Acuticoccus sediminis: one gene and its partner. The protein of the gene in region 2 interacts with the protein of the main gene of each other region in a pairwise test. Links are inferred from orthologs where the notes say so. Each region holds a gene or a part of one and is shown on either strand. Other genes may lie near its edges.

Region 1 (3,134 bases), on a different replicon or contig from region 2:
AAGCAACGCAATCTCGGACTGGCTGTCCTTGGCGCGAGTCTGGGGCTTGTCAGCGGACCCATACTGGGTGGCCTGTTCTCCGGGGGTCCATTCGCGGCAACCGTGCAGCTGTCCATGGTGCCGCCATTCGTCGCCGGGGCAGCGGTCGTCCTCGCCACGCTGGTTTTCGTGGCCCTGGTCTTCCACGAGACGTCAAACACCCGTGTGCCCCTCGACATCCGGCCGCAGGCCATCCTGTCGCTTCTCTGGGCCATTACGCGCCATCCCATGACGATGCGCATCTCGATCGTCTACACGCTCTACATGCTGAGCTTCGTGACGTTCTACATCTTCTTCGACACGTCTCTGGAGGAGCGGTTCGGCTATTCAACCGAGGGCCAGAGCGTGGGAATGCTTGTGATGGGAGCGACGCTCGCCCTGACGAGCCTCTTCCTGCTGCCATTCTTCAATCGCCTCGCCAGCCCGTCGGGGCTGATCGTGCGTGGCATTGTCCTGGAAGTGGCGATCGTTGGCGTATTCGCGACGGTCGACAACGTGGCAGTCGCGTTCATCGTGATCGCGCTGATGGGCGCCCTGCACGCGGTGCTGCTGCCGATTTTCTTCGGGCTCTACTCGCAGTCGGCGAGCGCGGAGGACCAGGGTTGGGTGATGGGGGTTTCGATCGCGTTGTTCACGCTGGCCTCCGCGGTAGCCTCGCTCGCGGGCGGGCTGTTCGGGACGGAGGCCGATTCCGGGCCGTTCGTATTCGCGTCGATCGTCGGTGTCACGGCGCTCTGCGCCATCGCCGTGGTGTGGCGCGGCCATCTGACCGGCCAGCCCACTCCGGCGGAGTGAGCGGCCCGGCCAAAGGATCGCGTCACGATACAGTGCGTCAGGTGTTCATGGAGTCGAAGAACTCGGCGTTGTTCTTCGTCTGGCGCAGCTTGTCGATGAGGAACTCGATCGCGTCCACGGAGCCCATCGGGTTGAGGATGCGGCGCAGGACGTAGACCTTCTTGAGGTCTTCCTTCTTGACCAGCAGCTCCTCCTTGCGGGTGCCGGAGCGCTGGATGTCGATGGCCGGCCACACGCGGCGGTCGGAGACCTTGCGGTCGAGGATGATTTCGGAGTTACCCGTGCCCTTGAACTCCTCGAAGATCACTTCGTCCATGCGGCTGCCGGTGTCGATCAGGGCGGTCGCGATGATCGTCAGCGAGCCGCCTTCCTCGATGTTGCGGGCCGCACCGAAGAAGCGCTTCGGGCGCTGCAGGGCGTTGGCGTCGACACCGCCGGTCAGCACCTTGCCCGACGAGGGGACGGTGGTGTTGTACGCACGGCCGAGGCGCGTGATGGAGTCGAGCAGGATGACGACGTCGCGGCCATGCTCGACGAGCCGCTTGGCCTTCTCGATGACCATCTCGGCCACCGCGACGTGTCGCTGCGCCGGTTCGTCGAAGGTCGAGGACACCACCTCGCCGCGCACCGAGCGCTGCATGTCGGTCACTTCCTCCGGCCGCTCGTCGATGAGCAGGACGATGAGGTAGCAGTCCGGGTGGTTCGCGGTGATGGACTTGGCGATGTTCTGGAGCAGCACCGTCTTACCGGTGCGCGGCGGGGCGACGATCAGCCCGCGCTGGCCCTTGCCGAGCGGCACGACCAGGTCGATGACGCGGCCGGAGAAGTCCTTCGACGCACCGTTCTCCACTTCCATGATGAAGCGGTCGTCCGGGTAGAGCGGCGTCAGGTTGTCGAAGTGGATTTTGTGGCGGGCCGCCTCGGGATCCTCAAAGTTAATTGTGTTAACCTTAAGGAGGGCGAAATAGCGTTCGCCTTCTTTGGGACTGCGGATCTGACCTTCGACCGTGTCGCCGGTCCGCAGCGAGAAGCGCCGGATCTGGGAGGGCGAGACGTAGATGTCGTCCGGGCCCGGGAGATAGTTGGCATCGGGAGAGCGCAAGAATCCGAAGCCGTCTTGGAGGACTTCGACGACGCCTTCGCCGATGATCTCAACGTCTTTGTTCGCGAGCTGCTTTAGAATGCCGAACATCAACTCCTGTTTACGGAGCGTGGACGCATTCTCGACCTCGTGTTCCTCGGCGAACGCAATAAGGTCGCCGGGGCTCTTGGCCTTGAGCTCGTGAAGTTTCATTTGCATTTGGTTGTCCTGGATGACGGACATCAGCCGCTAACAAGGGGCAAAAAGGAAGGAAGGGTCCGGGCGGTCGTTTCGGGGGCGGAGGGAGAAATCGCCCCGTTCATAACCAACGACCGCTGGATACGCCTAACTTACAGTCGCCGCGCCACATTCGCAAGGGCATGTTGGGCAAAATTCGCCCAGAATCGCGTCAGAACGGTTTGACCGTCACGAGGATGACGATCCCGATCATCAGTACCGCGGGTATCTCGTTCGCTATGCGGAAGTATTTCGCCGATTTGGTATTCTCGTCGCGGCGGAACGCCTTCATCCACCTCACCATCATGTGATGGATGACCGTCAGCGCCACCACGAGCGCCAGCTTGGCGTGGAACCAGCCCATCGACCAGGCGTCCAGCACGTAGGCGAGCATCAGGCCGAACACCCACGTCGCGACCATCGCCGGATTGGCGATGCCGCGCAGCAGCCGCCGCTCCATCACCTTGAACGTCTCGGACTGCACCGAGCCCTTCTCGGCGGCCACATGGTACACCATCAGCCGCGGCAGGTAGAGGAGCGCCGCCATCCACGAGATCACCGAGACGAGGTGCGCCGCCTTGATCCAGGTGTAGTACTCGGTCATCGCGCGGTCCTTTCCTTCACACGCCGGATCACGCGGGTCACGTGCTCGGGCGGGGTCTCGAGCGAGATGCCGTGGCCGAGGTTGAACACGAACGGTCCTTCCCCCAGCCCGTCGCAGATCCGGTCGACGGCCGCGTCGAGCTGCGGCCCGCCCGCCACCAGCCGCGCCGGGTCGAGGTTGCCCTGCACGCACACCCGCTGCTGCAGCTCCCTGGCGAAGTCCATCGGCACCGACCAATCCAGCGACACGGCGTCGACACCCGTCTCCGCCACGAACCGGGAGTAGCCCGCCCCGGCCCCCCGCGGGAAGCCGATGATGGGCACATTCGTCTCGGCGCGGACCTTGTTCACGATTTCCCCGATGGCCTGGATGGACCAT
Region 2 (3,697 bases):
ACCTTCAGGCCGGGGCCCATGGTCGACGTCATCGACGCCTTCTTCATGTAGGTGCCCTTGGCACCCGTCGGCCTGGCCTTGCTCACCGCGTCGTAGAAGGCGCGGATGTTCTCGACCAGCTTGGTCTCGTCGAACGAGAGCTTGCCGACGCCGCCGTGGACGATACCGGCCTTCTCGACGCGGAACTGCATGGCGCCGCCCTTGGCGTCCTGCACGGCCTTGGCGACGTCCGGCGTCACGGTGCCGACCTTCGGGTTCGGCATCAGGCCGCGCGGGCCGAGCACCTTACCGAGGCGGCCGACCAGCGGCATCATGTCCGGGGTGGCGATGCAGCGCTCGAAGTCGATCTTGCCGGCCTGGACCTCGGCGACGAGTTCCTCGGCGCCGACGATGTCGGCTCCGGCGGCCTTCGCCTCCTCGGCCTTGTCGCCACGGGCGAACACGGCGACCTTCACGGTCTTGCCGGTGCCGTGCGGCAGCAGGCAGACGCCGCGGACCATCTGGTCGGCGTGGCGCGGGTCGACACCAAGGTTGAAGGAGACCTCGACGGTCTCGTCGAACTTCACCTTCGTGCGGTCCTTGAGGAGCTTCACGGCGTCGGACAGCGAGTAGGTGGCGCCGCGGTCGAGGCCCTCGTAGGCCGCCTGCATGCGCTTCGCGAGCTTAGCCATCGACGACCTCCAGACCCATCGAGCGGGCAGAGCCCATGACCATCTTCGCCGCCTGATCGATCGTATCGGCGTTGAGGTCCTTCATCTTCGCTTCGGCGATCTCGCGGCACTGGGCCATCGTGACCGTCCCGGCCTTCTCCTTGCCCGGCGCCTTGGAGCCGGAGGCGAGACCCGTCGCCTTCTTCAGGAAGTAGGAGACCGGCGGGGTCTTGATCTCGAACGTGAAGGACTTGTCCGTGTAGTACGTGATGACGGTCGGACAGGGCGCACCCTTTTCCATGTCCTGCGTCTTCGCGTTGAAGTCCTTCGTGAACATCACGATGTTCAAGCCGCGCTGACCGAGCGCCGGGCCGATCGGCGGCGACGGGGTCGCGGCGCCGGCCGGCACCTGCAGCTTGATATAACCGGCAATCTTCTTTGCCATCTGCTCTCCTTAACGGGCCGAGGCCCTGCCAAAGTCGGGCCCCATGCCCGTCTGCGGTTGTGGCCTGGGGATTGGCCGTCCCCTCACCTCCCGCAACTCGTCGGCCCAGCGCCAGGCGCACGGGCCGTTCAGCGCATCACTGCGCCATCTTCTCCACCTGGCCGTACTCGAGCTCGACGTTGGTGGGTCGGCCGAAGATGGACACCGCCACCTTCACCCGCGCCCGCTCGTCGTCGACCTCCTCGACCAGGCCGTTGAACGAGGCGAACGGACCGTCCGCCACGCGAACCTGCTCGCCCACCTCGAAGGTCACCTTCGGACGCGGACGCTCCACCTCCTCGGTCACCTGGTGCAGGATCCGCTCGGCCTCGCGGTCGGGGATCGGCTGCGGGCGCTGGGTGGCGCCCAGGAACCCCGTCACCTTGGGGGTGTTCTTGATGAGGTGGAAGACCTGGTCGGTCAGCGCGCACTTGACGAGGACGTAGCCGGGAAACGTCACCCGCTCCGTCTCGACCCGCCGGCCGCGCTTGACCTCGCTCACCTTCTCCTTCGGGACCAGGACGTCGTCGAAATACTCCGTCAGGCCACGCAGCTCAGCCTCCGCAAGGATCGCCTCGCGGACCTTGTTCTCAAAGTTCGTATACGCGTGGACGATGTACCAACGCTTGTTCATGTCGTTTGCCTCGGTGATCCGTCGGGGCAGCTAGCCAAGCGCCTCAACCGAGGATCTGACCGACACCCCACCCGAGGATGCGGTCCACCAGAAAGAAGAACACCGACGTGAAGGCGCACATGATGAACACCATCACGGTGGTGATGATCGTCTCACGCCGGCTCGGCCACACGACTTTCGCCGCTTCGGTCCGGACCTGCTGGAAGAACGTCAACGGATTCGTTGCCACTCAGACCCCTTTTGCCGCTTGGGCCAGACCCAGACGGCGTTCGTTCTGTTGTCGACGCAGTGAAGCCCCGCAGCACCGCCGCAGGGCTTGCCCGACACCGATCGTCGAAACATCAAGGCGCACGACCCCCGTCGGCGCCTCGCGGAGGCCGTACCTAACAATCGTTCGATTGAGATGCAACCCCTGGAAGGGCATCTGCGTTGAAGCGCCCAACAAAAAAGTGAGCCGGCTTCGACGGGCACCTTCGGCGGGCGCTGGCGACCGGCGCTTTACGACTGGCAGGGGCGGAGGGACTCGAACCCCCGGCCTACGGTTTTGGAGACCGCCGCTCTACCAACTGAGCTACACCCCTATCTGAGCCCTGCAATAAGGGGTGTCGGCCCGCGCCGCAAGATCATTCGGCACCGATCCGCGCATTGCGTGACCCTGCGTCCCCGATTCCGCCCCGCGGCGCGTCCCGGACGGGCGGCGATCCGCCCCTAGATCCGTACCCGCCGCTACTTCTCGAACCGCCAGCGGCGGCGGCCCGAGTCGGTCAGGCAATCCATGATCGCCTTGTGGTCGTCCGGGTGGAACCGGTCGAGGATGTCGCCGTCGTTCAGCCTGCGGCGGCCGGGCGGCGGCGGATCCGGCGGCGCGACCCCGAGGATATCGGTGCACCGCGGGTAGGCCGACCCGTCCGCGACCTGCAGGCAGCCGACGAAGAGCACCTTCCCCTGCACCCGCTTGCGGTACCAGGCGAACGTCCCGTGCTGCGCCTTGCAGTAGCGCTTGAAGTAGTCGGTATCGAAGCGGACCAGGTCCGCGGCGTAGGCGTCCACGGCCTCGCCGGCCGGAAAGGAGTTGTACACCCCCGTCTTCACCGCCTTGCGGGCCGAGGCGTAGACGGCGAGCTTGTTGCGGCGCTCCAGGACGATCTTCACGACGTCCGGGTCCCGCAGCAGACGGGCGCATACCTCCTGCTGCTGCGACCGCCAGATCTTGAAGCCCACCACCGCGGCCTGGCCGGGATTATGGGCCAGCGCCTTGTACGCATAGGCGACGGGTTCGGCATCGCGCAGGCTCAGCGGCAGCTCGGCCAGCATGTCCGGCGGGATGTGGACCTGTGGATTGACCGTGTGGAAGATATCCGAATAGGCGCGGACCCCCGGCGTCTTCCCGAGCTGGCTGAGGAGATTCGCGGTGCCGCTCCGTCCGGTGCTCAGAAGCACGAACGCCCTGTGACCACACTCCGGCCGGTCGTCGTCGGCCACCACGTCGAGATTGCTTTCAATCGCCACGCGTCACACCGCTTCCGCCCCGCGCGCGTGTCCAGGGGAGCACGACCGGGCGCGCGGACATCCCCGCGGCCACCGCGCCCGGCGGGGACCGAACCCCATCCCAGCCCCGGTGGCCGGTGGCCGGTGGATGACAGTCATAAAGCCCCGTCCCCCGCGACCAATCACAATCGCGCCGGCCGGGGGCCGCGCCGCGGATCAGGCTGTCTCCGCCGGCAGGATCTCGGCGGTGTCCGGCACCTCCAGCGGGCGGCGCGCGACACGATAGCGCTCCGCCGCCGGCACCGACATCACCCGCATCTCCGGCCACGTGATCGCCGAGAGCGCGTTGCCGAAGACGCAGCCCGTGTCGATGCAGATCGCCCGGTTGACGCTCCGCACGCGGGTCATCGGGGTGTGACCGTAGACGATGGTCGCCTCCCC

The links. The genes of interacting proteins can lie anywhere in the genome.
Region 1: the proteins of nusG (region 2) and rho interact in binary tests that used the Escherichia coli proteins (3 or more experiments, as listed by UniProt). The link is inferred for Acuticoccus sediminis from one-to-one orthologs.

The regions. Positions count from the first base shown.
Region 1 is NZ_QHHQ01000001.1:572,707-575,840, reverse strand. What follows is about bases 1-2,794. They hold rho (transcription termination factor Rho), read right to left. Parts: upstream 2,129-2,794; coding sequence 872-2,128; downstream 1-871. Other genes in these bases: hemE (uroporphyrinogen decarboxylase), read right to left, coding at 2,753-2,794; hemJ (protoporphyrinogen oxidase HemJ), read right to left, coding at 2,325-2,756; DLJ53_RS02480 (MFS transporter), read left to right, coding at 1-834. Also shown: more of hemE, read right to left, coding at 2,795-3,134. UniProt on the Escherichia coli protein: Facilitates transcription termination by a mechanism that involves Rho binding to the nascent RNA, activation of Rho's RNA-dependent ATPase activity, and release of the mRNA from the DNA template.
Region 2 is NZ_QHHQ01000004.1:752,533-756,229, forward strand. What follows is about bases 1-2,890. They hold nusG (transcription termination/antitermination protein NusG), read right to left. Parts: upstream 1,769-2,890; coding sequence 1,232-1,768; downstream 1-1,231. Other genes in these bases: rplA (50S ribosomal protein L1), read right to left, coding at 1-671; rplK (50S ribosomal protein L11), read right to left, coding at 664-1,095; secE (preprotein translocase subunit SecE), read right to left, coding at 1,812-1,997; DLJ53_RS21510 (hypothetical protein), read right to left, coding at 2,495-2,890. Also shown: more of DLJ53_RS21510, read right to left, coding at 2,891-3,277; bis(5'-nucleosyl)-tetraphosphatase PrpE, read right to left, coding at 3,473-3,697. UniProt on the Escherichia coli protein: Part of the processive rRNA transcription and antitermination complex (rrnTAC). The complex forms an RNA-chaperone ring around the RNA exit tunnel of RNA polymerase (RNAP).